3 regions of the Streptomyces sp. NPDC014891 genome follow, and region 2 is predicted to be linked to each of the others. Evidence: riboswitches for the same ligand, from Rfam matches in the RefSeq annotation. Region 2 holds a riboswitch; each other region holds the start of a gene.
What was found. Region 2 has a riboswitch for cobalamin ahead of ACF09E_RS17615 (ribonucleoside-diphosphate reductase subunit alpha). Riboswitches for the same ligand answer to the same signal wherever they lie in the genome.
Positions count from the first base shown of each region.

Region 1: it holds a riboswitch for cobalamin, as region 2 does, so the genes downstream of both, ACF09E_RS14585 (prenyltransferase/squalene oxidase repeat-containing protein) here and ACF09E_RS17615 (ribonucleoside-diphosphate reductase subunit alpha) in region 2, are expected to answer to the same signal.
Region 3: it holds a riboswitch for cobalamin, as region 2 does, so the genes downstream of both, ACF09E_RS14545 (CoA-acylating methylmalonate-semialdehyde dehydrogenase) here and ACF09E_RS17615 (ribonucleoside-diphosphate reductase subunit alpha) in region 2, are expected to answer to the same signal.

Region 1 covers NZ_JBIBWF010000004.1:597,197-606,734, forward strand. Annotated here, with positions in the region: gene aceB (malate synthase A) at 1-717, shown strand, start outside; gene ACF09E_RS14570 (3-hydroxybutyryl-CoA dehydrogenase) at 714-1,607, shown strand; gene cobF (precorrin-6A synthase (deacetylating)) at 1,813-2,604, shown strand; gene ACF09E_RS14580 (hypothetical protein) at 2,800-4,212, opposite strand; cobalamin riboswitch at 4,349-4,425, opposite strand; cobalamin riboswitch at 4,542-4,680, shown strand; gene ACF09E_RS14585 (prenyltransferase/squalene oxidase repeat-containing protein) at 4,791-7,598, shown strand; gene ACF09E_RS14590 (hypothetical protein) at 7,595-8,548, shown strand; gene ACF09E_RS14595 (energy-coupling factor transporter transmembrane component T) at 8,553-9,538, shown strand, end outside.
Region 2 covers NZ_JBIBWF010000005.1:509,800-519,337, forward strand. Annotated here, with positions in the region: gene ACF09E_RS17590 (MMPL family transporter) at 1-248, shown strand, start outside; gene ACF09E_RS17595 (LuxR C-terminal-related transcriptional regulator) at 340-1,323, shown strand; gene ACF09E_RS17600 (DUF3311 domain-containing protein) at 1,486-1,740, shown strand; gene mctP (monocarboxylate uptake permease MctP) at 1,737-3,362, shown strand; gene ACF09E_RS17610 (GNAT family N-acetyltransferase) at 3,484-3,984, shown strand; cobalamin riboswitch at 4,033-4,172, shown strand; gene ACF09E_RS17615 (ribonucleoside-diphosphate reductase subunit alpha) at 4,304-6,682, shown strand; gene ACF09E_RS17620 (ribonucleotide-diphosphate reductase subunit beta) at 6,682-7,701, shown strand; gene def (peptide deformylase) at 7,766-8,398, opposite strand; gene ACF09E_RS17630 (hypothetical protein) at 8,466-9,446, opposite strand; gene ACF09E_RS17635 (HD domain-containing protein) at 9,526-9,538, opposite strand, start outside.
Region 3 covers NZ_JBIBWF010000004.1:586,906-596,443, reverse strand. Annotated here, with positions in the region: gene aceB (malate synthase A) at 1-129, opposite strand, end outside; gene aceA (isocitrate lyase) at 220-1,500, opposite strand; gene ACF09E_RS14555 (short-chain fatty acyl-CoA regulator family protein) at 1,881-3,287, shown strand; gene ACF09E_RS14550 (hypothetical protein) at 3,296-3,436, opposite strand; cobalamin riboswitch at 3,511-3,691, shown strand; gene ACF09E_RS14545 (CoA-acylating methylmalonate-semialdehyde dehydrogenase) at 3,922-5,421, shown strand; gene ACF09E_RS14540 (acyl-CoA dehydrogenase family protein) at 5,418-6,569, shown strand; gene ACF09E_RS14535 (enoyl-CoA hydratase/isomerase family protein) at 6,566-7,633, shown strand; gene mmsB (3-hydroxyisobutyrate dehydrogenase) at 7,630-8,550, shown strand; gene ACF09E_RS14525 (enoyl-CoA hydratase) at 8,547-9,332, shown strand; gene folP (dihydropteroate synthase) at 9,394-9,538, opposite strand, start outside.

The DNA of each region.
Region 1 (9,538 bases), on a different contig from region 2:
CTCCCCGACCGGGCGAAGGTCACCATGACCGCCCCGTTCATGCGCGCCTACACCGAACTCCTCGTCCGGACCTGCCACCGGCGCGGCGCCCACGCCATCGGCGGCATGGCCGCCCAGGTCCCCAGCAAGGACCCGGCGGCGAACGAGGCGGCCCTCGCCAAGGTCAGGCTCGACAAGGAGCGGGAGGCCGAGGACGGCTTCGACGGCTCCTGGGTCGCCCACCCGGGCCTCGTCCCCGTCTGCCGGGAGGTCTTCGACGGCGTCCTGGGCGACCTTCCGGAGCAGATCCACCGGACCCGTGACGATGTGGAGACCACGGCGGCGGACCTGCTCTCCGTGCGCCGGATCAGCGGCCCGCCCACGGCCGAGGGGGTGCGCACCAACATCGCCGTGACCCTGCGCTACTTCGACGCCTGGCTGCGCGGCCAGGGCGCCGTCGCCATCGACGGGCTGATGGAGGACGCCGCCACCGCCGAGATCGCGCGCGTCCAGATCTGGCAGTGGCTGCGGCACCGGGTCACCGACCGGGAGGACGTGCTCCTCGTGCTCGACGAGGAACTGGCACGGCTCGGCGCGGAGTACCCGTGGGCCGCGCTCGACGAGATCCGCGCCCTGTTCGAGAAGACCGCGCTCGCACCGGAACTGCCGCTGTTCTTCACCCCCGAGGCCTACACGCGGCACCTCGTCCGGACCGCCACCGCGGAGGCGACGGCATGAGTGCCGCCGACATCCGCCGCGTGGGGATCGTCGGGGGCGGCCAGATGGGCGCCGGCATCGCCGAGGTGTGTGCGCGCGCCGGTCTCCACACGCTGCTCTGCGAAGCGACCGGCCCCGCCGCCGACGCCGCCCGCGAGCGCATCGCCGTCTCCCTCGAACGAGCCGTCCAGCGGGGCAAGCTCGACCGCCCCTCGGCCGAGGCCGCCCTCGCACGGATCACGACCACGGCGGAACTCACCGACCTGGCCGACCGGCAGCTCGTCGTCGAGGCCGTCACCGAGGACGCCGACGTCAAGACCTCGTTGTTCACGGCCCTCGACAAGATCGTCGAGGACCCGGCGGCCATCCTGGCCACCAACACCTCCTCGCTGCCCGTCATGCGCCTGGGCATGACCACCGGCCGGGCCGACCGGGTCGTCGGGCTGCACTTCTTCAACCCCGTCCCCGTGCTCCCCCTCGTCGAGGTCGTCACCACCCTGCACACCTCGGCCGAGGTGACCGCCGACGTGACGGACTTCGCCACGGACGTGCTCGGCAAGACCGTCATCCGGTCGCACGACCGGGCCGGCTTCGTGGTCAACGCCCTCCTCGTCCCCTACCTGCTCGCCGCGATCCGGATGACCGAGTCGGGCTTCGCCACCGCCACGGACGTGGACCGCGGCATGGAACTCGGCTGCGCCCACCCGATGGGCCCGCTCCGGCTCGCCGACCTGATCGGACTCGACACCGTCGCCTCCATCGCCGCGTCGTTGTACGACGAGTTCAAGGAACCCCTGTACGCCCCGCCGCCGCTGCTCCTGCGCATGGTCGAGGCGGGGCTGCTCGGCCGGAAGGCGGGGCGCGGGTTCCACACGTACGACCGGGAGGAGAGACCCGGTAGCCCGGGCTGAGGACCCGGGCGGCGCGGCGGCACCGGGTGAGGGCCCGGTGTCACGCGCGCGGGGAGGGCGGGCGGCGTGGAGGCCGCCCGCCCTCCCGCGTGTCCCCTCCCCCGTGTCCCCTCCCCCGTGTCCCCTCCCGCAGAGCGCCCACCGCCCGGGCGGCCGTCGCGGGCACTCCGTAACCTGGGGACCGGTGACGTCGAAGGGAACGGCAGTGCGGGACGGTACGAGGCACATCGCGGTGATCGGCATCGGGTCCGGAGATCCGGACCAGCTGACGCTGGGTGCCGTGAAGGCGATGCGGAGGACGGACGTCTTCTTCGTCCTGGAGAAGGGGGAGGAGAAGTCGTCCCTCACCGGCCTCCGACGGGCCATGCTCACCGAGCACGCGTCCCCCGGGCATCGCGTGGTCGACGCCGAGGATCCGTGGCGCGACCGCGCACAGGGCGCCCGGGGCGGCTACACCGACGCCGTCCACGACTGGCGGCGACGGCGCGCCGACGTCTGCGAGCGGCTGATCCGCGAGGAGCTCGCTCCCGGGCAACGCGGAGCGTTCCTGGTGTGGGGTGATCCCTCGCTGTACGACAGCACGCTGGCCGTCCTGGAGGAGATCACCGCACGCGGGAACGTGGCCTTCACCTGCGACGTCGTCCCGGGCGTCAGCAGCGTGTCCACGCTCGCGGCACACCATCGCGTCGGCCTCAACCGGGTGGGGCGCCCGATCCACATCACCCCCGGACGGCGGCTGGCCGAGACCGTGGGCAACGACGACGGGGACATCGTCGTCATGCTGGACGCCCACGAGTCGTTCCGGCAGTTCGCCGGCGGGGGTACGTGGATCTACTGGGGTGCCTACCTCGGCACCCCGGACGAGATCCTGATCTCCGGCCCGCTCGACGAGGTCGCCGACGACATCAGCAGGACGCGGGCCGCGGCCCGGGCGGAGCACGGCTGGATCATGGACACCTACCTGCTCCGGACCAGCCCCGACGACACCGCCGGCTGACCGCCCGGCCGTTCGGGGAGAGGCCGGCGGCGCGCGCTACTGCTCCCGGGCGGGGTCCGCCGTCGTCTCGGGCTCGCTCCTGGCAGCCATTCCTTCTCCGTTCTCCCTGCCGCACTCTCGCGGGGCTCAGAGGCACCCACGACCCGGCCCGCGGCGAGGTGAGGGCCCGGCAGCGGCCCTCACCCCGCCGGCTGCTCAGGCTCCCCAGCGCAGCGCGATGGTGTCGCCCACGTTGATCGTCTTCTCGCGGAGGGCACCGGCGAAGGCGGAGCCGTCGACGCTGACCTTCCAGGTGTTCGAGCCGCTGTTGGCCTTGCCGTTGACCGCGGTGATCGTGCCGGTTCCCGAGGCGGGGGTGACCGAGGTGACGCATCCGGACGGGGTCGCGGCGCTCGTCGCGGCGGCGAGGACGTCGCCGAGCGTCGTGGTCGTCCCCGTGGGCGTGAACGAGACCGAGCACACCTTGAGGTTCCCGGCGCCGTCGTCGACGGTCAGGGCCAGCTTGGTCGCGGTGCCCGCCGTGAAGGTGGGCTGGGCGACCCACTGGGGGGCGCCCGGGGTCGTCGGGACCGGCGGCGCGGCGGTGAAGCCGCCGCCGGCGACCGCGCGCAGGGCGTCGATCGAGGAGTAGGCGGAGGGCGTGGTGTCGGCGGGCTTGTACTTGAAGCCGCCAGCCGGGTTGTACTGGTTGGCGAGGAGGAAGTCGACCGGCGTCTTGCCGGGGACCGTGGTGAAGTCGGCCGACTGCGGGTTGATGCCGCAGGCGTTCAGGCCCGCGACGGCCCAGCCGTTGGAGCTGGTGTTGACGCCGTACAGGGAGTTGAAGGCGCCGGAGGAGGCGACCAGCTTGCCCTTGAGGAAGTTCTTGGCCTGCACGACGTCGGTGTCGGTGTTGGGGACGCCGGAGACGCACAGCGCGGCCATCGCCGCGCCGGTCATGTCGATGTCCCCGGCCGAGGCGAGGCCCGTGGGGTTGTCCTCGACCTTCTGGTAGGTCCAGCCGCCGTCGTTGTGCTGGTTGGCGCGGAGGCGGGTGACGATCGTGTCGGTGAGGGCCTGGGGGATGCGGGCGGCGCCGGCCTGGGTCTTCGCGCCGCGCAGCGCGAGGGCGGCGAAGACGGTGCCGTTGAAGTTCGCGGACGGGCCGAAGTAGCCGGGCTCGGCGGTCTGCCAGTACGCGTAGACGTCCGCGACGAGGTTGCGCGAGGCGGAGACGCGGGCCGGGTCGATGCCCGCGGCGTAGGCGTTGAGCGTGCCGCGCTCGTAGTCCGTGACCACCGGGGTCGCCGACGGCCAGCCGGCCGTCGACAGCAGGTTCCGGTAGACGGTTCTCGCGTTCTTGGTGGTGTCGCCGCCGGGGGCCACGTCGACGACGGCCGTACCGGCGGCCGCGAACGCGCTGAAGGCCCATTCGTTGGAGAGACCGGAGCCGGCGTACGAACCGTCGGCGGCCTGGAGGGACTTGAGGTAGGCGACGCCGTTGGTCTTAGACGTGGCTATCTGCGCGGGCGTGGAGGTCGCGAAGGCGGGCAGCGTGCCGAGGGCGAGGGCGCCGAGCGCCGCGGGCACCGCGAGCGCGAGACGGCGGGAGGGACGGGGAAGGGACATGGGCCTGCTCCTGGAGGTCGGCGGACGCCGGCCGCTCGGCACATGCCCCGCGTCGCCCCGACGGGGCACGGCCGGGGATCTCCGGGGAGCCGCCGTCCGGAACGCGTGGTACGGCTTCTGTACTGCGTCGCCGTATGGGCATTCGGGCTCCGAGACGGCCCCCGCCGCCTCGACACCGTTGCGCGTCAGCTCCGGATTCGCACCGGATTCCCCCACTTGGCAGCCCAGGACGCTACCCGAACGATCACCGTACCGCCAGCAGGACCACGGCAGACGGCCCCGGAGACGCGGCTCCGGATCCCGGTGAGACGGACGGCATATTGACGGCCCTGACGGATCCGTGTTGCACTCCGTCCGATAAGCAGTCAGCACCAGGGGAAGCCGGTCGAATTCCGGCACTGACCCGCAACCGTAGACCCGGATCGTCCCGGGTGAGTCGGAATGCCTGGGGCTGGAACTCAGTACGAGGAACGCCGTCGCGGACTACGGTGTGGTCGTCGCCGCCTCTCCACGGCACCAGAGCCGTGTGGGGGCGCATCGCCACGCACGCGGGCCGCCCGGCAGAGACGAGGGCCGCGGTGGGGACCGAACAGCAGGCGAGACGGTGGTCGAGGGCGAGACGGCGGCTCTTGTCGACCCTGACCGCTTCCCTTCTGACGCTCGGCGCGGGTCTGACCCACCTCACGGCGGCCTCGCCGGCGAGCGCCGACCCGATCGCGAAGTGCACCCGCACCAAGGGCGCCATCGTCGCCGTGGACTTCGGCAAGTGGGGCGGGCCGGTCGTCCGCGGCTGCGACACCACCCCCACCACCGGCTACGAGCTCCTGCAGACGGGCGGGTTCACCACCGAGGGCACCGGCCACGACGGCCCCGCCTTCATCTGCCGCATCGGCAACCGCGCGTTCAACGCCGGGAAGAAGTACCCCACTCCGGCTCAGGAGGACTGCGTCCTCACCCCGCAGGCCACCGCCTACTGGTCGTACTGGATCGCGTCCCCCGGCCAGAGGAAGTGGACGTACAGCCCGCTGGGCGCCATGTCGCGCACGCTCAAGCCGGGCGACGTGGACGCCTGGGTCTTCGGCGGCACGGACATCGGCGGCACCAAGGGCAGGCCGTCGTTCACGCCCGACGACGTCCGCGCGGACGGGGGCGACCCGCCGAACCCCAGCGACCCGCCGGCGCCGAACGTGCCCCCGGGCACCATCGACCTGCCCGCCGCGACCCGCTGGCTCACCGACCGGCTGACCAACGGGCAGCGCGTCGTCAACGACGGCGACACGACGCCCAACTACCTCGCCACCACCGAGGTGTCCTACGCCCTGGCCGCCACCGACAGCGAGCACCCCACCGCCCGCCGGATCGCGGCCTTCCTCGGCCGGCCCGAGCACACCGACGCGTACGCCTACCCGGCCGGCAAGGACGAGGCGCCGGACGCCACCGCCGCCGCCCGCCTCGCCCTCGTCGCCGAGGCCACCGGGAAGGACCCCCGCGACTTCGGCGGCCACGACCTCCTCGGCGACCTGACGGCGAACGTCTGCCTCAGCGGCTCGGACGCGCCCCAGCCCGTGCCCGGCTGCACGACCAAGGGCGACTTCCGCACGACCGGACAGACCGAGGGCCAGGCCCTGGCCGTCATCGCGCTGCTGAACGGAGGCGTCACCCCGCCCGCCGAGTCGGTGACGCGACTGGCTCAACTGCAGTGCGACGACGGCGGTTTCCCCAGCTTCCTGATCCTGGACGGCCAGGTCTGCGAGAGCGAGGCACCGTCCACCGCCCTCGTCGCGCTCGCCCTCCAGCGCGCCGGCGGCCACACCCCGGTGGTCACCAAGGCCCGCTCCTCCCTCAAGAAGGCCCAGTTCAAGACGGGGGCCTGGCCGGCCGCCTCGTACAGCGTCCCGGGCAGCGCCTACGCCACCGGCTGGGTGGCCCAGACCCTGCGCGCCCTGGGCGACCGCGGCCACGCGGACGCGGGGGTCTCCTGGATCTCCCGCCAGCAGTTCCCCGGCGGCGGCTTCGCCTTCGAGGAGGGGACCACGGACCCGCTGCTGTACGCCACGACCGCGGCGGTGATCGCCGGCGCGAAGAGCGACCTGGTGACGCTCACGACGAAGGAGCCCGTCCCGCCGACGACACCGCCGACGACGCCTCCGACCACCCCGCCCACCACGCCTCCCACGACGGGGCCCACCGCTCCCCCGGCCGGTGACGGACCGGACCTGAAGAAGGGCTCGGCCTACCTCGCCGACCACAAGCGGCTGATCCAGGGCCGGTACTACGAGGGCAGCCCCCGCTTCGCGGACTACGGCATGACCATCGACGGCGCCTACGCGCTCGCCGCCACCGGACACGACAACGCCACCCTGCGCAACATCGTCGACTTCCTCGACAAGGGCGGCAAGGACGCCTCGGGCCGCGGAGTCCACGACTGGACGAAGATCGGCACGAAGTACGCGGGCGGCGGGTTCATCGGCAAGACCGCGGTGCTCGCCCAGTCCGTGGGCCGTGATCCCCGCGCCTTCGGCGGCAAGGACCTGATCGGCGCGCTCGCCAAGGGCACCTGCGCGGCCGCGACCCCCGCCGAGCCCCGGAAGTGCGCGGGCAAGGGCAACTACACGTACGCGACCTCGGTCTTCTCCCAGTCCCTCGGCGTCATCGCCCAGATCCGCGCGGGCGAGAGCGGCGCGGCGGCCCAGCCGGTCGCGTACCTGAAGAGTCTCCGCGACCCGTCGACCGGCGCCTGGCCCAGCCTCATCGGCGAGCCGAGCGACATCGAGGTCGACTCCACGGCGATGGCCGCGATGGCACTGGATCTGCTGCCCGACGCCGACTCGCAGGCCGCCGTGGACCGGTCCCTGGTCTGGCTGGCCGGCCGGCAGCTCTCCGACGGGGGCTTCCCCGGCGCCTCCGGCAACTCGGTGAACTCGGCCGCGCTCGCCGTCCAGGGCCTGTCGCTGGACGCCGTGAAGTACAAGGACGAGATCGCGAAGGCCCGGAAGTTCCTGGCCTCGCAGCAGAACAAGGACGGCGGCTTCAACGTCAGCAAGGGCGGCCAGGCGGGCTCGGACGTCCGCGCCTCCGCCCAGGCCGTCGGCGGCGCCACCGGCATCTCCTTCGGCGTGCTGACCCGTGACATGAGCGGTACCACCCCGGAACCGGTCCCGAGCATCTCCGGCCAGTCCGGCACCTCCACCCCGGTGATCATCACCGAGGGGGAGAACGGCGGAGCCTCCGGGGGCCAGGCCGCCGGCACCGGCGGGGGCAGCATCGCCGCGACCGGATCCCAGGTCACCGGGCTCGCCGTCGCCGCGGTCCTCCTCGTCCTCGCGGGCTGGGGCACGACCCATGCCGCCCGCAGGCGCCGCGCGGGCGACGGCGGGGCGGCGTGACCGCCCGTCAGGGCGCCCGCGCCCTCACCCGTACGACGGCCGCGCTGGGACTCACCGTGGCGGTCTTCGCCGGTACGGCGGCCCCGGCCGGAGCCGCCCCTCAGCCGATGGGGCAGTGCACCACCTCGTCCGGTGCCGTGCTGGCCGTGGACTTCAGCCACTGGGGCGGGCCGATCTACCGCTCCTGCGGGACGACGCCCACCACCGGGTACGAGCTGCTGAACCAGGGCGGCTGGCGGACGACCGGCACCGGCCACGACGGCCCCGCCTTCATCTGCCGCATCGGCTACAGCGGTCACCAGGGCGGCAAGCAGTATCCGACTCCCCAGCAGGACGACTGTGTGCTGACCCCGCCCGCCTCCGCGTACTGGTCGTACTGGCACGCCGACCCGGGACAGAACACCTGGACGTACAGCCAGCTCGGCGCCATGCTCTACAAGCCGAGGCCCGGCAGCGTCGACCTGTGGATCTTCGGTGGCACCGACATCGAGGGAACGGAGGGGCGCCCGACCGTCACGCCGGACCAGCTGCGCGCGAAGAACGCGAAGCCCACCGGCGGCGGGGCCGTGCCCCGCGACACCCGGACGGCGGCTCCGCTGCCGCCGGGCGTCGACACCGGGCCGGCGCCGGAGAACCCGCCCCCGGCCGACCCGACCACGCCTCCCCCGCCGTCCCCCTCCCGCTCGGTCACGGCGAGCCCGAGCCCGTCGAAGAGCCCTTCGCCGACTCCGTCGAAGAGCGTCTCCCCGACGCCGTCCGCGACGCCCTCGGCGACGACCGGTTCTCCGGCGGTGGCCGCGTCCGGCCCGACGGTGGTCGACGCCGCACCGGCGGCGGACGCGGCCCATGACACGGGCTCCTGGGTTCCGGCCGTCGTCACCGGTGTCCTGGGCCTGCTGATCGGTGCCGCCGCCGTGTTCGCGGCCAAGCGCCGCCGTCGTACGGAGTAGCCGCGTGTCCCGCACCACTGCGGCGACCGCCCGGTCGTCCGCGTCCGGCCTCATGCCGGACGCGGGCGGCCGGCGGCTGCCCCGCACCCTGCATCCCGTCGCCTGGTGGATCTGGGCCCTGGCCCTGGCCACCGCGGTCAGCCGCACCAACAACCCGCTGCTGCTCTTCCTGGTCCTCGCCGTGCTCGGCTACGTCATCACCATGCGCCGCACCGAGGCCCCCTGGGCGCGCGGCTTCAAGTACTACCTCTACCTGGCGCTCACCGTCGTCGCGATCCGGGTGGTGTTCCGCGCGGTCTTCGCCACCGGGATCACCCCCCACGACCACTTCCTCTTCTCCCTCCCCCACCTGCCCACCCCGGACTGGTACGCGGGCATCCAGATCGGCGGGCCGGTCTCGCTGGAGGCCCTGCTCTCCGCGGCCACCGACGGGCTCCGGCTGGCGTGCATGCTCTGCTGCATCGGCGCGGCCAACACCCTCGCCAACCCCAAGCGGGCCCTGCGTGTGCTGCCCGGGGCGCTGTACGAACTCGGCGTCGCCGTCACCGTCTCCATCAGCGTGGCACCCCAACTCGTCCAGAGCGTGCAGCGCGTGCACCGGGCCCGGCGCCTGCGCGCCGGACGGTCGAAGGGGCTGCGCGCCCTGCGCGGCATCATCGTCCCCGTCCTCGAAGACGCGCTGGAGCGCTCCCTGCGCCTCGCCGCGGCGATGGACTCCCGCGGCTACGGCCGGGCCGGAACCGCCACCCGCCGGTCGCGCCGGGCCACGGGCGCGCTGATGCTGCTCGGCATGTGCGGCCTGTGCGCCGGCGCGTACGGACTGCTCGACGCCACGGCCCCCGTGCTGCTCGGCTTCCCGGCCCTCGTGGCCGGCGGACTGCTGTGCGTGGCGGGGCTGCGCCTCGGCGGGCGCAGGATCACCCGGACCACTTACCGGCCGGACCCCTGGAAGGCGGCCGAGTGGGCCGTCGCGGGCTGCGGCGTGGTGTC
Region 2 (9,538 bases):
CCTTCTGCGTGTCGCTCGACCGCTCGGCGGCGTCGGCGGCGGGCGGTCCCCCGGGGGCGGGGCTCGCGGCGGCGGGTGCGGGCGCGCTCGCGGTGCTCGCGGTCGGGATCGGTCCGCAGGTCGAACTGGCGCTGCTGGTGTCGGGGTTCGCGATGGCGGCGGTGCTCGACGCGCTGGCCGGACGCCGCCGCACCCCGCCCGCGGTCCCGGCCCGTCCCACATCCCGGAGTTCACTCCAATTGGTCTAGACCTAGACGGGTTCTCCCGCTTAGCATCGACGACCGCGATCACGAATGCGGGGCGGTCGCGGTACGGAACGTGACGAGGGGGAGACAGGGGATGCTGGAGGCGCTCGGCATAAAGGAGTCGACGGAGGCCGTCTACCGCTTACTGCTGGAGCGACCCGAGTTCGACGTGGCGGAGATGGCGGCCCAGCTGGGCCGCCCCGAGCCCGAGGTCCGCGAGGCGCTCGCCTGCCTCGCGGACCTCAAGCTGGTCCTGATGGACGACTCGTCCGGCGAGGTCGAACCCTTCCATCCGGACGTCGGCTTCTCCTTCCTGCTGTCCCGGGCCGAGGCCGAGCTGAGCAAGCGGAAGCGCCAGGTCGAGCAGGCCGGCCGGGCCGTGGCCGGCATCCTCGCCTCGTACGCCGACCACGCCGAGCCGGGCGTGCGGCACGACCTGGTGGACCGCATCACCGGCCTCGACAACGTCCGGGAGCGCCTGGAGGACCTGGCCGCGAACGCCAGGACCGAGTGCCTCTCCCTGCTCCCCGGCGGGGCGCAGCTCCCCGACACCATGGACGCGAGCCAGCCGCTCGACCAACTCGCCCTGGAACGCGGCGTGCGGATCCGCTCGATCTACCAGGAGAGCTTCCGCAACGACCCGCCGACCGTCGAGTACGTGCGCTGGTACTGCGACCTCGGCGGCGAGGCGCGGACGGTGCCCGTGGTGCCGATGCTCATGGTGATCGTCGACCGGGAGGCCGCGCTGGTCCCGGTGGATCCCGAGGACGGGCGGGCGGGCGCCCTGGAGGTCCGCAGCCCCGGCCTGGTGCACGCGCTCCTGGTGCTGTTCGACCGCCTGTGGGACGCGGGCACGCCGTTCGGCGAGAGCCCGCGCCGCGACGCGCACGACCTCTCGCCGCAGGAGCGGGAGTTGCTCATGCTGCTCGGCATCGGCTGCACCGACGACATCGCCGCCCGGCGGCTCGGGGTGTCGCTGCGGACCGTGCGCCGGATGAGCTCCGAGCTGATGAACCGGCTCGGCGCGCGCAGCCGGTTCGAGGCGGGCGTGCGGGCCGCCAAGGAGGGCTGGCTCTAGAGGACGCCGTCGAACTCCCGTCCGCCCGGGCCGGGGGACCGCTCCCACGCGCACAGCTGACGGAGTCCCATCCGTTATGCGGACAGGGGTTCCGTGCAGCGGAACCGTCCCCTAGATTTCCCCAGCATTACCGAGGTGATCAGTGAGGGGACCGGAATCGCCATGTCAGAAGCGACACAACGGAAACAACCCACCATCACGCCCCTGAGGGTGGTGATCGCGCTCTGTCTGTTCGCGCCGTTCGTGGCGATGCTCTGGGTGAGCTCGTACGCGAAGGCCGAACCGCTCTTCGCGGGCATCCCGTTCTTCTACTGGTACCAGATGCTCTGGGTGCTGGTGTCCACCGCGCTCACCATGGTGGCGTACAAGCTCTGGCAGCTGGACCAGCGCGGCCGCAAGGGCGGTGACGCGCGATGAAGGACGGCGTGAACGGCGTCGCACTCGCCGTCTTCATCTTCTTCTTCCTGGCCGTCACGGTCATGGGCTTCCTGGCCGCGCGCTGGCGCAAGGCCGAGAACGAGCACAGCCTCGACGAGTGGGGCCTGGGCGGCCGGTCGTTCGGCACCTGGGTGACCTGGTTCCTGCTCGGCGGCGACCTCTACACCGCGTACACCTTCGTCGCCGTCCCGGCGGCGATCTACGCGGCGGGCGCGGCCGGCTTCTTCGCCGTGCCGTACACGATCCTGGTCTACCCGCTGATCTTCACCTTCCTGCCGCGGCTCTGGTCCGTCTCGCACAAGCACGGATACGTCACCACCTCGGACTTCGTGCGCGGCCGCTTCGGCTCCAAGGGCCTGTCCCTCGCGGTGGCGGTGACCGGCATCCTCGCCACCATGCCGTACATCGCGCTCCAGCTCGTCGGCATCCAGGCCGTCCTGGACGTGATGGGCGTCGGCGGCGGCGAGACCACCCACTGGTTCATCAAGGACCTGCCGCTGCTCATCGCCTTCGGCGTCCTCGCGGCCTACACCTACTCCTCGGGCCTGCGCGCCCCGGCGCTCATCGCCTTCGTCAAGGACACCCTGATCTACATCGTCATCGCGGTGGCGATCATCTACATCCCGATCAAGCTGGGCGGCTTCGACGAGATCTTCGCCAAGGCGGGCGAGGCATACCAACAGGTCAACCCGGCGACCGACAAGCCGCGGGGCTCGCTCGTCCCGGGCGAGGCCGGCCAGTGGACGTACGCGACGCTGGCGCTCGGCTCGGCGCTCGCGCTCTTCATGTACCCGCACTCCATCACGGCGACCCTGTCGTCCCGGAGCCGCGAGGTCATCCGCCGCAACACCACGATCCTGCCGCTGTACTCGCTGATGCTCGGCCTGCTCGCACTGCTCGGCTTCATGGCGATCGCCGCCGGCATCCAGGTGAAGAACGGCCAGCTCGCCATCCCGCAGCTGTTCGAGACGATGTTCCCCGACTGGTTCGCGGGCGTCGCCTTCGCCGCCATCGGCATCGGCGCGCTCGTTCCGGCGGCGATCATGTCGATCGCCGCGGCCAACCTCTTCACGAGGAACATTTACAAGGACTTCATCAAGCCGGACGCGACCCCGGCCCAGGAGACCAAGGTCTCCAAGCTGGTCTCGCTCCTCGTGAAGGTCGGCGCGCTCGCCTTCGTCCTCACCATGGACAAGACGGTGGCGATCAACTTCCAGCTGCTCGGCGGCATCTGGATCCTGCAGACCTTCCCGGCCCTCGTCGGCGGCCTGTTCACCCGCTGGTTCCACCGCTGGGCGCTGCTCGGCGGCTGGGCCGTCGGCATGGTCTACGGCACGGTCGCCGCGTACGGGGTCGCCAGCCCGACCCAGAAGCACTTCGGCGGCTCCTCCGCCGAGATCCCGGGCATCGGCGAGATCGGCTACATCGGTCTCACCGCCTTCGTCCTCAACGTCCTCGTCACGGTCGTCCTGACCTTCGTCCTCAAGGCCGTGAAGGCCCCCGAGGGCGTCGACGAGACCTCCCCGGAGGACTACACGGCCGACGCGGGCGACCGCGGGGTCGACACGAAGCTCCCGAAGGTGGGAGCCGAGACCCACTGAGCACCCGGCCGGACCCCGGCCGCCCCGGCACCCACGGGCCGCCCCGCCTCCCCGGAGGCGGGGCGGCCCGTCCCGTGGACCGCCCTGACGCCGGCCGGCCCGCCGGAGGCACACTGCCCTCATGGACTTCACGATCAGGGCGGTACGGCCCGAGGACTACGAGGCGCTGGGTGAGCTCACCGCGGGGACCTATCTGAGCGACGGGCTGCTGAAGCACGGGGCGGAGGACTCGTATCTGCACGTGCTCCGGGACACGGCCCGGCGGGCCCGGGAGAGCGAGGTGCTGCTCGCCGAGGACGCCGACGACCGTCTGCTCGGCGGGGTGACCTTCGCCACCGGCAACACTCCGTGGGCGGACATCGCCGTGGACGGCGAGGCCGAGTTCCGGATGCTCGTGGTCTCCCGGGAGGCCCGCGGCCGGGGCGTCGGAGAGGCCCTCGTACGGGCCTGCATCGAGCGGGCACAGGCCCTCCCGGGGTGCCGCCGCATCGTGCTGTCCACGGACGCCACGATGGTCTCCGCGCACCGGATCTACGAGCGTCTGGGCTTCGTCCGCACGCCCCACCGGGACTGGGAACCGATCCCCGATCACTCTCTGCGCACCTACGCCCTGGAGTTCTGACTCTCCGGCGCGACACAACATGTGGGGGGTTCCGCAAGCGGAGCCCCCCACATGTATGCTCGTGCTCGCTGTCGACGCAGGGGAATCCGGCGCGAATCCGGAACTGTCCCGCAACGGTGTGCTTCGTACGGATACGACATGTTCGGACGAGGTGAGTCCGAGGACCTGCCGGCAGCGCACCCGGTCCATCCGTTCCGGGTGCCGATGACTTCCGGGCCTCGCGGAGTGGGCCGGTGGACACAGCGCGTCCGGCGTCCGGACCCTCGCGTGCCCTCCTCCCCCCGCCGCGGCCCCGAGCCGAGCGAGGGAGAGCCCCCACGTGACCATCGCGCCTGCCGATCCGGCTTCCGCCGAGGCTTCCGCGGTCGAGAGCGACGGCCCCGGGACCGTGCTGCTGCGGACCCTGACCGACCTCACCGCCGACCTCACCGACACCGACCCCGGCAGGGTCGCCGCCGCCGCGCTCCGCGGCCGCAGCGCCGCCGCGGACGAGGCGGAACTGCGCGAGCTGGCCACCGAGGCGGCCGCGGGTCTGATCGCCGAGGACCCGGCGTACTCCCGGCTCGCCGCCCGGCTCCTGACCATCACCATCGCCGACGAGGCCGCGAGCCAGGGCTCGTACTCCTTCTCCGCCTCCGTCGCCGTCGGCCACCGCGAGGGCCTGATCGCCGACCGCACCGCCGAGTTCGCCGCGCTCCACGCGGACCGGCTCGACGCCACCATCGACGCGGCCGGCGACGACCGCTTCGGCTACTTCGGCCTGCGCACCCTGTACTCGCGCTACCTGCTGCGCCACCCGATCACCCGCAAGGTGATCGAGACCCCGCAGCACTTCATGCTCCGCGTGGCCTGCGGCCTCGCCGAGGACGACAGCGTCCGCGCGCTCGACGAGGTCGCCGCCCTCTACGGCCTGATGAGCCGGCTCGACTACCTGCCGTCCTCCCCCACGCTCTTCAACTCCGGCACCCGCCACCCGCAGATGTCCTCCTGCTACCTCCTGGACTCCCCCCAGGACGAGCTGGACTCCATCTACGACCGCTACCACCAGGTCGCGCGCCTCTCGAAGCACGCGGGCGGCATCGGCCTCTCCTACTCCCGCATCCGGGCCCGCGGTTCGCTGATCCGCGGCACCAACGGGCACTCCAACGGCATCGTCCCGTTCCTGAAGACCCTCGACGCCTCCGTCGCCGCGGTGAACCAGGGCGGCCGCCGCAAGGGCGCCGCCGCCGTCTACCTGGAGACCTGGCACGCGGACATCGAGGAATTCCTGGAGCTCCGCGACAACACCGGCGAGGACCAGCGCCGCACGCACAACCTCAACCTCGCGCACTGGATCCCGGACGAGTTCATGCGCCGGGTCAACGCCGACGGCGAGTGGTCGCTGTTCTCCCCGGCGGACGTGCCCGAGCTGGTCGACCTGTGGGGCGAGGAGTTCGACGCCGCCTACCGCAAGGCCGAGGCCGCCGGCCTGGCCCGCAAGACGATGCCGGCCCGCGACCTGTACGGCCGGATGATGCGGACCCTGGCCCAGACCGGCAACGGCTGGATGACCTTCAAGGACGCCTCGAACCGGACCGCCAACCAGACGGCCGAGCCGGGCACCGTCGTCCACTCCTCGAACCTCTGCACCGAGATCATCGAGGTCACGAACGACGGCGAGACGGCCGTCTGCAACCTCGGCTCGGTCAACCTCGGGTCCTTCGTGACCGGCGGGGACATCGACTGGGAGCGCCTCGACGCCACCGTCCGCACGGCCGTCACCTTCCTCGACCGGGTCGTCGACATCAACTTCTACCCGACCGAGCAGGCGGGCCGCTCCAACGCCCGCTGGCGTCCGGTCGGCCTGGGCGCGATGGGCCTCCAGGACGTCTTCTTCCAGCTGAAGCTGCCGTTCGACTCGGCCGAGGCGCGCGCGCTGTCCACCCGGATCGCCGAGCGCATCATGCTCGCCGCGTACGAGGCCTCCGCCGACCTCGCCGAGCGCAACGGCCCCGTCCCCGCCTGGGAGCAGACCCGCACCGCCCGCGGCGTGCTGCACCCCGACCACTACGACGTGGAGCTCAACTGGCCCGAGCGCTGGGCCGCGCTGCGCGAGCGGATCGCCGTCACCGGCATGCGCAACAGCCTGCTCCTCGCCATCGCGCCGACCGCGACGATCGCCTCGATCGCCGGCGTCTACGAGTGCATCGAGCCGCAGGTCTCCAACCTCTTCAAGCGCGAGACGCTGTCCGGCGAGTTCCTCCAGGTCAACTCGTACCTGGTCGACGAGCTGAAGAAGCTCGGCGTGTGGGACGCGCAGACCCGCGAGGCGCTGCGCGACTCCAACGGCTCGGTGGCCGGCTTCACCTGGGTCCCGGCCGAGGTGCGCGAGCTGTACCGCACGGCCTGGGAGATCCCGCAGCGCGGTCTCATCGACATGGCCGCCGACCGGACCCCCTTCCTGGACCAGTCGCAGTCGCTGAACCTGTTCCTGGAGACGCCGACGATCGGCAAGCTGTCGTCGATGTACGCGTACGCCTGGAAGCAGGGGCTGAAGACGACGTACTACCTGCGCTCCCGCCCGGCCACCCGGATCGCCCGCGCCGCCCAGGCCGCGACGCCGGCCGCCGCCACCATCCCCGTCCAGCAGGCGACCCCCGACGCGGACGCCCTCGCCTGCTCCCTTGAGAACCCCGAGTCCTGCGAGGCCTGCCAGTAATGAGCACCGACGACAAGAAGAAGAACCTGCTCGACCCGGGCTTCGAGCTGACCCTCCGTCCGATGCGCTACCCGGACTTCTACGAGCGCTACCGGGACGCGATCAAGAACACCTGGACCGTGGAGGAGGTCGACCTCCACTCGGACGTCGCCGACCTCGCGAAGCTCACGCCGGCCGAGCAGCACATGATCGGCCGTCTGGTCGCGTTCTTCGCGACGGGCGACTCGATCGTCTCGAACAACCTGGTGCTGACGCTCTACAAGCACATCAACTCCCCGGAGGCGCGCCTCTACCTGTCGCGCCAGCTGTTCGAGGAGGCCGTGCACGTCCAGTTCTACCTGACGCTGCTCGACACCTACCTGCCCGACCCGGAGGACCGCGCCGCCGCGTTCGACGCGGTCGAGGAGATCCCCTCCATCCGCGAGAAGGCGCAGTTCTGCTTCAGGTGGATGGACTCGGTCGAGAAGATCGAGCGCCTGGAGACGGCCGCCGACCGCCGCCGCTTCCTGCTCAACCTGATCTGCTTCGCCGCGTGCATCGAGGGCCTGTTCTTCTACGGCGCCTTCGCCTACGTGTACTGGTTCCGGTCCCGCGGTCTGCTCCACGGCCTCGCCACCGGCACCAACTGGGTGTTCCGTGACGAGACGATGCACATGAACTTCGCCTTCGAGGTCGTGGACACCGTCCGCAAGGAGGAGCCCGAGCTCTTCGACGACGCGCTCCAGCAGCAGGTCACGGACATGCTGAAGGAGGCCGTCGAGGCGGAGCTCCAGTTCGGCCGCGACCTGTGCGGCGACGGCCTGCCCGGCATGAACACCGAGTCGATGCGCGAGTACCTCCAGTGCGTCGCCGACCAGCGCCTCCAGCGCCTCGGCTTCGCCCCGGTGTACGGCTCCGAGAACCCGTTCTCGTTCATGGAGCTCCAGGGCGTCCAGGAGCTCACGAACTTCTTCGAGCGCCGCCCGTCCGCCTACCAGGTGGCGGTCGAGGGCTCGGTGGACCTCGACGAGGACTTCTAGGCCGTACGGCGAAGGGCCCCGCACTCTCCGGAGTGCGGGGCCCTTTCGCGTACGCGCGCAAGGATCAGGCGTTCGGCACCGTCTTGTAGCGCGGGGTGCCCTCCTCCATCTGGCGGAGGGCGTCCTTGCGGTCCCGCTTGGAGAGGCGGTCGATGTACAGGTAGCCGTACAGGTGGTCCGTCTCGTGCTGGAGGCAGCGGGCGAAGTAGCCCGTGCCGCGCACCTTGATCGGGTTGCCCTGCGCGTCCTGGCCGTGGACCTCCGCGTAGTCGGGGCGGGCCAGCTCGGCGTAGGCGGTCGGCACGGAGAGGCAGCCCTCGTTGGACTCGTCGAGGACGCGCGCCTCGGCCGGGAGCTCCTGGAGGACCGGGTTGACCACGACGCCGGTGTGCCGGGCGCCCTCGTCGTCCGGGCAGTCGTACACGAAGACCTTGAGGTCCACACCGATCTGGTTCGCGGCCAGGCCCACGCCCTCGGCGGCCTTCTGGCTGGCGAACATGTCGTCGATCAGCGCCGCGAGCGAGTCGTCGAACTCGGTGACGTCCTTGCACTCCTTGTGGAGCACCGGGTTGCCGACCACCGTGATCGGACGGGCCGTTCCGCGCTCGCGGTGGGCGAGCTCGCGCGCCTCGCAGTCCTCCGTGTCCACGACGAAGCCGTCGTTGATCGTCTGCTCGTCCGTCTCCTGCTGCGCCATGTCCGGCCGCGCCTTCCTGAAAACCCGATTCCGTCGGAGGACAGCCTACGGGCCCCCCGGCGTCCGCTCAGCAGACCTCTTCGAGATCCCGCCACTCGCGGCTGTCGGGGCTGTCCGCGACCCAGCCGTCGAGGAGCCCGCGGACCAGGCCCGCGGGGGCCGCGATGCCGCACTCCCGCTCGGGGACCCACAGCTCGCCCGGCGAGCGGTGTCCGAGCGGCCCGGGATGGCCCGGCTCGCTGTGGTCGTGGGGGTCGGAGTGCTCGCCCTCGCCCTCGGCGCTCGGCATGGTCGACTCGGAGCAGGCCCGGCAGAGCAGCCGCACGGAGGACGACCAGTCCTCGGCGGCGAACCCCGCTTCCGCGGCCAGCTGCTCCAGGGCGTCCCGGTCGGCCTCGGTGGCCGCCTCCAGGAGGACCACCCAGGTGGGGACGGGAGAGGGGGCCCACAGCTCGATCTCGTCGAAGACCGGGTAGGCGGGGCCGGCCGTGGTGGTGCGCTCGCCGTTCGGCACGCCGTCGTGGAGGACCACCTCGCCCCAGCGGCGTCCCGAGGACGGCAGCGGGATGGAGAGGACCTCGATGCGGGCCGGGTCGAGCCGGCGGCCCCACACGACCTCGGCCTCGCCCTCGGGCGAGAGCCGGACGGCGGCGCTGCCCAGCTCCATGCCGGCGGGCTCGCCGGTGCCCGCGGCGGCGCCCGGCACCTTCAGTCCGTAGGCCTGCCAGGCCCGGCGGGCCAGCGGCCAGTCCTGGAGCGCGGTCGCGGCGATGCCCACGTTCCACCAGTCGGGGGCGCCGCTCTCCTTGTCGAGCAGCGCGACGGCACGGAGCCCGGCGGCCCGCGCCTGCTCCCAGTCGTGCCGGAACTTGTGCAGCAGCGCCAGGTTGAACCAGGACTCGGAGAGCCAGGGCTCCAGGTCCGCCGCGCGTGTCAGGAGTGCGCCCGCGTCCTCGTACCGGCCGTCGCCGATCAGCGTGAACGCGCGGTCCGTGGCCTGCCGCCATGAGGCGGAGGGCCGATGCCGTACCTTCCCGAAGATCTTCACGATTCCCGCCTGCCGGTCGCTTCACCCTCTTGTTCGCATCCAACCATGCCCGGTCGGACGCGCGCTCATTACCCATGGGTTACCCCGTAGCG
Region 3 (9,538 bases), on a different contig from region 2:
CCGGCGCTCGCCGAAGGCGGCGGCCAGCGTGCCGACGAAGTCGAGGGCGGCGGGGGTGAGGATCTCGTCGTGGCGGTCGCCGGAGGCGGCCAGGACACGGACCTGACGGGGCGGGGCGCTGGTGGTCATCGGACTCTCCTGAGCTGCGAGGGGAACGGGGGCGGGCGGAGACGGTCGCTCGCCCCCGTTCGGCCGGGACGCGAACTGTCCGGTTGGTGCCTAGTGGAACTGCTCTTCCTCGGTGGAGCCGCTCAGCGCGGTGGTCGAGGAGGCCGGGTTGACCGCGGTGGAGACCAGGTCGAAGTAGCCGGTGCCGACCTCGCGCTGGTGCTTGACGGCGGTGAATCCCTGGGCCTGCGCGGCGAACTCCCGCTCCTGGAGGTCGACGTAGGCGGTCATGCCGTGCTCGGCGTAGCCGCGGGCGAGGTCGAACATGCCGTGGTTGAGGGAGTGGAAGCCGGCCAGCGTGATGAACTGGAACTTGTAGCCCATGGCACCGAGCTCCCGCTGGAACTTGGCGATCTGGTCGTCGTCGAGGGCGGCCTTCCAGTTGAAGGACGGCGAGCAGTTGTACGCGAGCATCTGGTCCGGGTACTGCGCGTGGATCGCCTCGGCGAACTCGCGGGCCTGGGCGAGGTCCGGGGTGCCGGTCTCGACCCAGATGAGGTCGGCGTACGGGGCGTAGGCGAGGCCGCGGGCGATCACGGGGCCCATGCCGTTCTGGACGTGGTAGAAGCCCTCGGAGGTGCGCTCGCCGGTGACGAACGGCGCGTCGCGCTCGTCGATGTCGCTGGTGAGCAGGGTGGCGGCCAGCGCGTCGGTGCGGGCGATGACGAGGGTGGGGGTGTCCGCGATGTCGGCGGCGAGGCGGGCCGCGTTCAGGGTGCGGATGTGCTGCGAGGTGGGGACGAGGACCTTGCCGCCGAGGTGGCCGCACTTCTTCTCGGAGGCGAGCTGGTCCTCGTAGTGGATGCCGGCCGCGCCCGCCGCGATCATCGCCTTGGTCAGCTCGAAGGCGTTGAGGGGGCCGCCGAAGCCGGCTTCGGCGTCGGCGACGATCGGGGCCAGCCAGTCCGTGGTGTCCGTGCCGCCCTCGGCGGTGGCGATCTGGTCGGCGCGCAGCAGCGCGTTGTTGATCCGGCGGACGACCTGCGGGACGGAGTTGACCGGGTACAGGGACTGGTCGGGGTAGGTGTGCCCGGCCTGGTTGGCGTCGGCGGCCACCTGCCAGCCGGACAGGTAGATCGCCTGGAGGCCCGCGCGGACCTGCTGCACCGCCTGGCCGCCGGTCAGCGCGCCGAGGGCGTGCACGTAGTCCAGGTCGTGCAGCTGCCGCCACAGCCGCTCGGCGCCCCGGCGGGCGAGCGTGTGCTCCTCCCGGACGCTGCCGGAGAGCCGCACCACGTCCTCGGCGGAGTACGTGCGCTCGATGCCCTTCCAGCGGGGGTCCGTCGCCCAGCGCTCGGCCAGCTCCGCCGCCGTCGTCTTCGTGTCTGCCATGACCGTCACCGTCTCCTTGGGTCGTGCTCTTGCCAATGCCGCCATGTTCCTCTGCGGCCTGGCACTAAGTGTCTTCCTGAGGGGTGCGGCCCGCCGGCGCCCGGACGGGCGGAGATGAGCAATCTGTGCCGATCCGGGGTGCTGCCAGGCCGGGATTGTCGATGTCAGGGCGTGAACCGGGTCCCGATCTCGCCCTGGACCTTGTCGGGTCCGGCGGGCCGCACCTCAGACTCTGGCACTGGCACCCAGTGCCATCAAGCGTGGACGCATGCCAAGTTCTGCGAATCATTCCGCCGCGGTTTGCCAAGTTTGCGAAGGGTGCGAGCGTGCGCGCCTGGCATAGGCTGGCGCCCAGGTCCGGGACGAGCGGGAGGGCGACGGTGAGCAAGACGTACGCGGGGGCGCGACTGCGGCGACTGCGCGAGGACCGCGGCATGAGCCAGGCCGAGCTGGCGCGCACCCTGGCCATCTCGCCCAGCTACCTCAACCAGATGGAGCACGACGCCCGACCGCTCACCGTGCCGGTGCTGCTGCGTCTCACCGAGGCGTTCGGGGTCGATCCCGGCTTCTTCTCGGAGCGGGACACCGGCCGTCTCGTCGCGGACCTCCGTGAAGCACTGGCGGGGGAGCTCGCCGCGGCCCGGGTCTCCTCGTCCGACCTCGCCGAGCTGGCCTCGCGGAGTCCGGCGGTCGCCCATGTCCTGGTCGACCTGGGGCGGCGCAACCAGCGTCTCGCCGAGCGGATCGCCGACGCGGCGGACCTGCGGGGATCGGACCCCGAGCTGCCGCGCTCCCCGCACGAGGAGATCCGCGACTTCTTCTACCGCAGGCAGAACTACCTCCACGAGACCGACCTCGCGGCGGAGGCGCTCGCGGCGGAGATCGCCATCCGGCCCGGCGACATCATCAGCGCCCTGAGCGCCCGGCTCTCCGACCGGCACGGCGTCCGCTTCTCCACCGACACGGGGGACCGGCTGCACTCCTACGACGAGCGGACCCGGACCCTGCGGCTGTCCACCCGTCTCCGCCCCGGTCAGCGCGCCTTCCGCATGGCGACACAGCTGGCGCTCCTGGAATACGGAGACGGCCTGGACCGCCAGGCCGCCGAGGACTTCCCGCCGGGAGGTCCGGCCCACCGGCTGGCGCGGATCGGCATCGCCAACTACTTCGCCGCCGCGCTGATCCTCCCCTACGAGGCCTTCCACACGGCGGCCGAGGAGTTCCGGTACGACATCGAACGGCTCACCGACCGCTTCGGGCTCGGCTACGAGACGGTCTGCCACCGCCTCAGCACCCTGCAACGTCCCAGGCTGCGCGGTGTCCCCTTCTCGTTCGTCCGCGTCGACCGGGCGGGAAACATGTCCAAGCGGCAGTCCGCCACCGGGTTCCACTTCTCCCGGGCCGGCGGCACCTGCCCCCTGTGGAACGTGTACGAGGCCTTCGCCTCGCCCGGACGCATCCACGTCCAGATCGCCGCCATGCCCGACGGGCAGCGCCATCTGTGGACGGCCCGCGCCGTCACCCGGCACCGGGGCGGCTGGGGCGAGCCCGGGAAGACCTTCGCGATCGGCCTCGGCTGCGAGATCCGCCACGCGCACCGGCTCGTGTACTCGGACGGGCTCGACCTCGACAACGCGGCCGCCGCCACCCCGATCGGCATGGGCTGCCGCGTCTGCGAACGCCTCGACTGCCCCCAGCGCGCGGCACCGCCCCTCGGGCGCCCGCTCCTGATCGACCAGAACGCCAGCACCTTCGTCCCGTACCCCGTCGCCGACCCGTCGGCCTGAGCCGGGGATCAGAGCAGGGGGAACGCCTCGGCCGCCGACACCGGGTCTCCCGCCCCCACCCCGTGCAGGACGTGCGCCAGCACCTCCGCGCCGCGCACCACCCGGGGGCCCGGCCGGTTGAAGTAGGCGGGCCCGTCGAGGACCCACACCGCGCCCGTCGGCCGTCCGGATCGCGCCGCCGCGCCGCGGGCGGGGGTGGACTTACTAGGACGTCCAACTATATCTTCGTGACGAAGCCCGCGGTGCAGGGAAGCCGGTGTGAATCCGGCGCGGTCCCGCCACTGTGACCGGGGAGTGTGCTCTTCCAGCAGGTCAGGCCACTGACGGAAACCATCCGTCGGGAAGGCCGGAGAGCATGCGTTGATCCGGGAGTCAGGATACCGGCCGTGGGGTGTTCCGTGTTGTCCACGAGGATGGAGCAGACACGCATGGCACCGGTACGTGACCACGACCCTGGTGATCCGGCGGAGTACCCGAACCACGAGGCCCTGTCCCCGCGTTCGTGACTCGACGAAGGCGTCCCCGCCTTCCCCTGTCCCGCGGACGGACGCGCGTGCGCGCACCCCGATCGGTGCCGTCCTCGCCGTCCTCGCCGCGCCTTCCTCGGATCCGTACCTGACGAGAGCAGGCTTCGATGGTCCGCGAGCTCACCCATTTCATCGGCGGAAAGCACACCGCCGGCACGTCCGGTCTCTTCGCCGACGTGTACGACCCCAACACCGGCGCCGTCCAGGCCAGGGTGCCCCTGGCCGGACGCGCCGACACCGAGGCGGCGATCGCCGACGCCGAGACGGCCCAGCAGGAGTGGGGCCGGTGGAACCCGCAGCGCCGCGCGCGCGTCCTGCTGCGGTTCCTCCAGCTCGTCGAAGGCGAACGGGAATCCCTCGCCCGGCTGCTCTCCGCCGAACACGGCAAGACCGTCGCCGACGCCCACGGCGACCTGCAACGCGGTCTGGAAGTGGTCGAGTTCGCCGCCGGGATCCCCCATCTGCTCAAGGGGGAGTACACCGACAACGCCGGCACCGGCATCGACGTCCACTCGCTCCGCAGCCCGCTGGGCGTCGTCGCCGGCATCACCCCCTTCAACTTCCCGGCGATGATCCCGCTCTGGAAGGCGGCCCCCGCGCTGGCCTGCGGAAACGCGTTCATCCTCAAGCCGTCCGAGCGCGACCCCTCCGTACCGCTGCGGCTCGCCGAGCTGTTCCTGGAGGCCGGTCTCCCGCCCGGCGTGCTGAACGTCGTGAACGGCGGCAAGGAGGCCGTCGACACCCTCCTCGAAGACCCCCGCGTGCAGGCCCTGGGCTTCGTCGGGTCGACCCCGATCGCCGCGCACATCTATGCCACCGCCGCCGCCCACGGCAAGCGTGCCCAGTGCTTCGGCGGAGCCAAGAACCACATGATCGTGATGCCGGACGCGGACCTCGACCAGGCCGCCGAAGCCCTCATCGGGGCGGGCTACGGCTCCGCCGGCGAGCGCTGCATGGCGATCTCCGTCGCCGTCCCCGTCAGCGAGGAGACGGCCGACGCCCTGGTGGCGAAGCTGAAGGAGCGCATCGCCTCCCTGCGCATCGGGACCTCCGACGACCCCGACGCCGACTTCGGGCCCCTCGTCAGCCGGGACGCCCTGGAGCGGGTCGACCGCTACGTCGGGATCGGGGTCGAGGAGGGTGCGGAACTCGTCGTCGACGGACGGGGGTTCACCCTCCCCGGCCATGAGAACGGCTTCTTCGCCGGCGCCTCGCTCTTCGACCGCGTCACCCCGTCCATGCGGATCTACCAGGAGGAGATCTTCGGCCCGGTGCTGTGCGTCGCGCGGGCCGCCGACTACGAGAGCGCGCTCCGGCTGCCGAGCGAGCACGCGTACGGCAACGGCGTGGCGATCTTCACCCGGGACGGCGACACCGCCCGCGACTTCACCCGGCGTGTCAACACCGGCATGGTCGGCGTGAACGTCCCCATCCCGGTCCCTGTGGCCTACCACACCTTCGGCGGCTGGAAGCGCTCCGGCTTCGGCGACCTCAACCAGCACGGCCCCGACTCGATCCGCTTCTACACCCGCACCAAGACCGTGACCTCCCGCTGGCCCTCCGGGGTCAAGGAGGGCGCGAGCTTCACCATGCCGACGATGGGATGAGCGCCGTGACCACCCTCACCGAGGACCAACTGGCCCTCGCCGAAGTCACCCTGGACTTCGCCCAGGAACAGCTCGCCCCGTACGCGGTGGCCTGGGACCAGGACAAGCACTTCCCCGTCGACGTCATCCGCAGGGCCGCCGCGCTCGGCCTCGGAGGCGTCTACGTACGGGAGGAGCACGGCGGCAGCGGACTGGACCGGGCCGACGGCGTCCTCGTCTTCGAGACCCTGGCGACCGGCTGCCCCTCCATCGCCGGCTACCTCTCCATCCACAACATGGTCGCCTGGATGATCGACCGCTACGGCGACCCGGCCCAGCGGGCCCGGTGGCTCCCCGGCCTCTGCTCCGCCGAGACCCTGGGCAGCTACTGCCTCACCGAGCCGGGCGCCGGATCGGACGCCGCGGCCCTGCGCACCCGCGCCGAACCGGACGGCGACCACTACGTCCTCAGCGGAGTGAAACAGTTCATCTCCGGTGCCGGATCCTCCGACCTGTACATCGTGCTGGCCCGCACCGGGGGAGGCGGCCCCGGCGGGATCTCCGCCTTCGTCGTCGAACGCGGCGACCCGGGCGTCTCCTTCGGCGCGAACGAACGCAAGATGGGCTGGAACGCGCAGCCCACCCGGCAGGTCGTCCTCGACGGCGTGCGGATCCCCGCCGACCGGCGCCTCGGCGCCGAGGGCGACGGCTTCCGCATCGCCATGCACGGCCTCAACGGCGGCCGCCTCGGCATCGCCGCCTGCTCCCTCGGCGGCGCCCAGAGCGCCCTCGACCGCAGCCTCGCCCACCTCGCCGACCGCGAGGCCTTCGGCGCACGCCTGCTCGACGCCCAGGCCCTGCAGTTCCGCCTCGCCGACATGGCCACCGAACTCACCGCCGCCCGCGCCCTGGTACGGCAGGCCGCCGAGGCCCTCGACCGCGGGGACCCGCAGGCGGTGCAGCTCTGCGCCATGGCCAAACGGTTCGCCACCGACACCGGCTTCTCCGTCGCCGACCGCGCCCTCCAGCTACACGGCGGCTACGGCTACCTGAGCGAGTACGGGATCGAGAAGATCGTCCGGGACCTGCGGGTCCACCGGATCCTGGAAGGGACCAACGAGATCATGAACGTCATCGTCGCCCGCGGCCTGACGGAGAGTCTCCGATGACCGAGGACGTGCTCGTCCGCACCGAGGGCCGCACGGGCCGGCTGGTCCTCAACCGCCCCCGGGCGCTGAACGCCCTCACCCACCCCATGGTGCTGCGCATCGAGGAGGCGCTCACCGCCTGGCGGGACGATCCCGCCGTCGACGCGGTGGTGATCTCCGGCGCGGGGGAGCGCGGACTCTGCGCGGGCGGCGACATCCGGGCCATCCACGAGGACGCACGGGCGGGCGGCACGGCCTCCGCCGCCTTCTGGCGGGACGAGTACCGGCTCAACGCCCTCATCGCCCGCTACCCCAAGCCGTACGTCGCCCTCATGGACGGCATCGTGATGGGCGGCGGCGTCGGCCTCTCCGCCCACGGCTCGGTCCGCGTCGTCACCGAACGCTCCCGCGTCGCCATGCCCGAGACCGGCATCGGCTTCGTCCCCGACGTCGGCGGCACCTACCTCCTGGCCCTGGCGCCCGGCGAGCTCGGCACCCACCTCGCCCTCACGGGCGCGCCCGTCGGCGCCGCCGACGCCCTGCTGTGCGGGCTCGCCGACCACTTCGTACCGTCCGAACGACTCGACGGGCTGGGGGACGACCTGGCGCGAACCTCCGTGCGCGACGCGCTGGCCGAGCACGTCGCCCAGGCACCCCCCGGTGACCTGGCCGCCCACCGGCAGTGGATCGACCACTGCTACGCCGCGGGCACCGTCGAGGAGATCGTCGACCGCCTCGTCGCGAGCGGTGTACCGGCCGCCAAGGAGGCCGCCACCACCCTGTCCGCCAAGTCTCCGACCGCGCTCAAGGTGACCCTGACCTCGCTGCGCCGCGCCCGGGGCCTCGGACCGCTGGAGCGCGTCCTGGAACAGGAGTACCGCGTCTCGTGCGCGGCGCTGACCTCGCCCGACCTGGTCGAGGGCATCCGGGCCCAGGTCATCGACAAGGACCGCACCCCCCGCTGGTCCCCGCCCGCCCTCGCGGGCGTCACCGACGAGGACGTGGCCCGCTACTTCACCCCGCTGGGAGCCGACCGCGAGCTGCGGCTCACCTCTCCCCACCCGCTTCAGGAGGTGCCCTGGTGACCCCCGTCATCGGCTTCGTCGGCCTCGGCCACATGGGCGGCCCCATGGCCGCCAACCTCGCGGCCGCGGGCCACCGCGTCCTCGGCTTCGACCTCGCCCCCGAGGCCCTGGCGACCGCCGCCGCGGCCGGAGTGGAGACCGTCGGCTCGGCACGGGCGGCCGCCGCCGGGGCGGACGTCGTGATCACGATGCTGCCGACGGGCCGCCACGTCCTCGCCCTCTACCAGGAGGAGGGCCTCCTCGCGGCCGCCCGCCCCGGCACCCTGTTCATCGACTGCTCCACCATCGACGTCGCCGACGCCCGCGCCGCCCACGACGCCGCCACGGCCGCCGGCCACCGCGCCCTGGACGCCCCCGTGTCGGGCGGCGTCGTCGGAGCCGAGGCCGCCACCCTCACCTTCATGGCCGGAGGAGCGGAGGCCGAGTTCACCGAAGCCGAGCCACTGCTCGCGGCCATGGGGAAGCGCGCCGTGCACTGCGGCGGCGCGGGCGCCGGGCAGGCCGCGAAGATCTGCAACAACATGATCCTCGGCATCTCGATGATCGCGGTGAGCGAGGCCTTCGTCCTCGGCGAGAGCCTCGGCCTCTCCCACCAGGCGCTCTACGACGTCGCCTCCACCGCCTCCGGCCAGTGCTGGGCCCTCACCACCAACTGCCCCGTCCCCGGCCCCGTACCGGCGAGCCCCGCCAACCGCGACTACCGCCCCGGATTCGCCGCCCCGCTCATGGCCAAGGACCTGGGCCTCGCCGCGAACGCCCTGCGCGCCGGAGGCATCGACGCGGGGCTCGGCCTGCGAGCCGCCGAGATGTACACCGCGTTCGCGGAGGGGACGGGAGCGGCCCAGGACTTCTCCGGGATCGTCCACGTCCTGCGCGACACCGCAGCCGAAGCACCGAAGGGAACCACCACCGCATGACCGCCACCGACTACGAGACGATCACCGTCGAGCGGACGGGCGCCCGGACCGCCCTGCTCACCCTCAACCGGCCCAAGGCGCTCAACGCCCTGAACCTCCAGGTCATGGAGGAGGTCGTGGCGGCCACCCGGGCCCTCGACCGCGACCCGGACATCGGCTGCGTCGTGATCACCGGCTCCTCCAAGGCCTTCGCCGCCGGCGCGGACATCAAGGAGATGCAGCCCCAGGGGTACATGGACATGTACCTCACCGACTGGTTCACCGCCTGGGACCGGCTGGGCGAACTGCGCACCCCCACCGTCGCGGCCGTCTCCGGGTACGCCCTGGGCGGCGGCTGCGAGCTGGCCATGCTCTGCGACATCCTGCTGGCCTCCGACACCGCCGTCTTCGGCCAGCCCGAGATCAAGCTCGGCGTCATCCCCGGCATCGGCGGCTCCCAGCGCCTCACCCGCGCCGTCGGCAAGGCCAAGGCCATGGAACTCTGCCTGACGGGCCGGACGATGGACGCCATCGAGGCCGAACGGGCGGGCCTGGTCTCCCGGATCGTCCCGGCCGACGACCTCCTCTCCGAGGCCCTCGCGGTCGCCGAGACCGTGGCGGGGATGTCGAAGCCGGTCGCCATGATGGCCAAGGAGGCCGTCAACCGTGCGTTCGAGACCACGCTCGCCGAGGGCGTCCGTTTCGAACGGCGCCTGTTCCACGCGGTGTTCGCCACGGCCGACCAGAAGGAGGGCATGGCGGCCTTCGTCGACAAGCGGGCCCCGGACTTCACCCACCGCTGATCCGCCCCGGCCGCTTCCCCCCGCCCGGAGGGGAAGCGGCCGTCGGGTACCCGGCCGTCGGTCAGGACGCGGACACGAGAGCGTGCGCGACCCTGACCGCGTCCGCCGTGGCACGTACGTCGTGGACCCTGACGGCCCAGGCGCCTCGATGGGCGACGATCGCTGAGAGGGCGGCCGTCGCGGCATCCCGGTCCCGGGCACCGGGG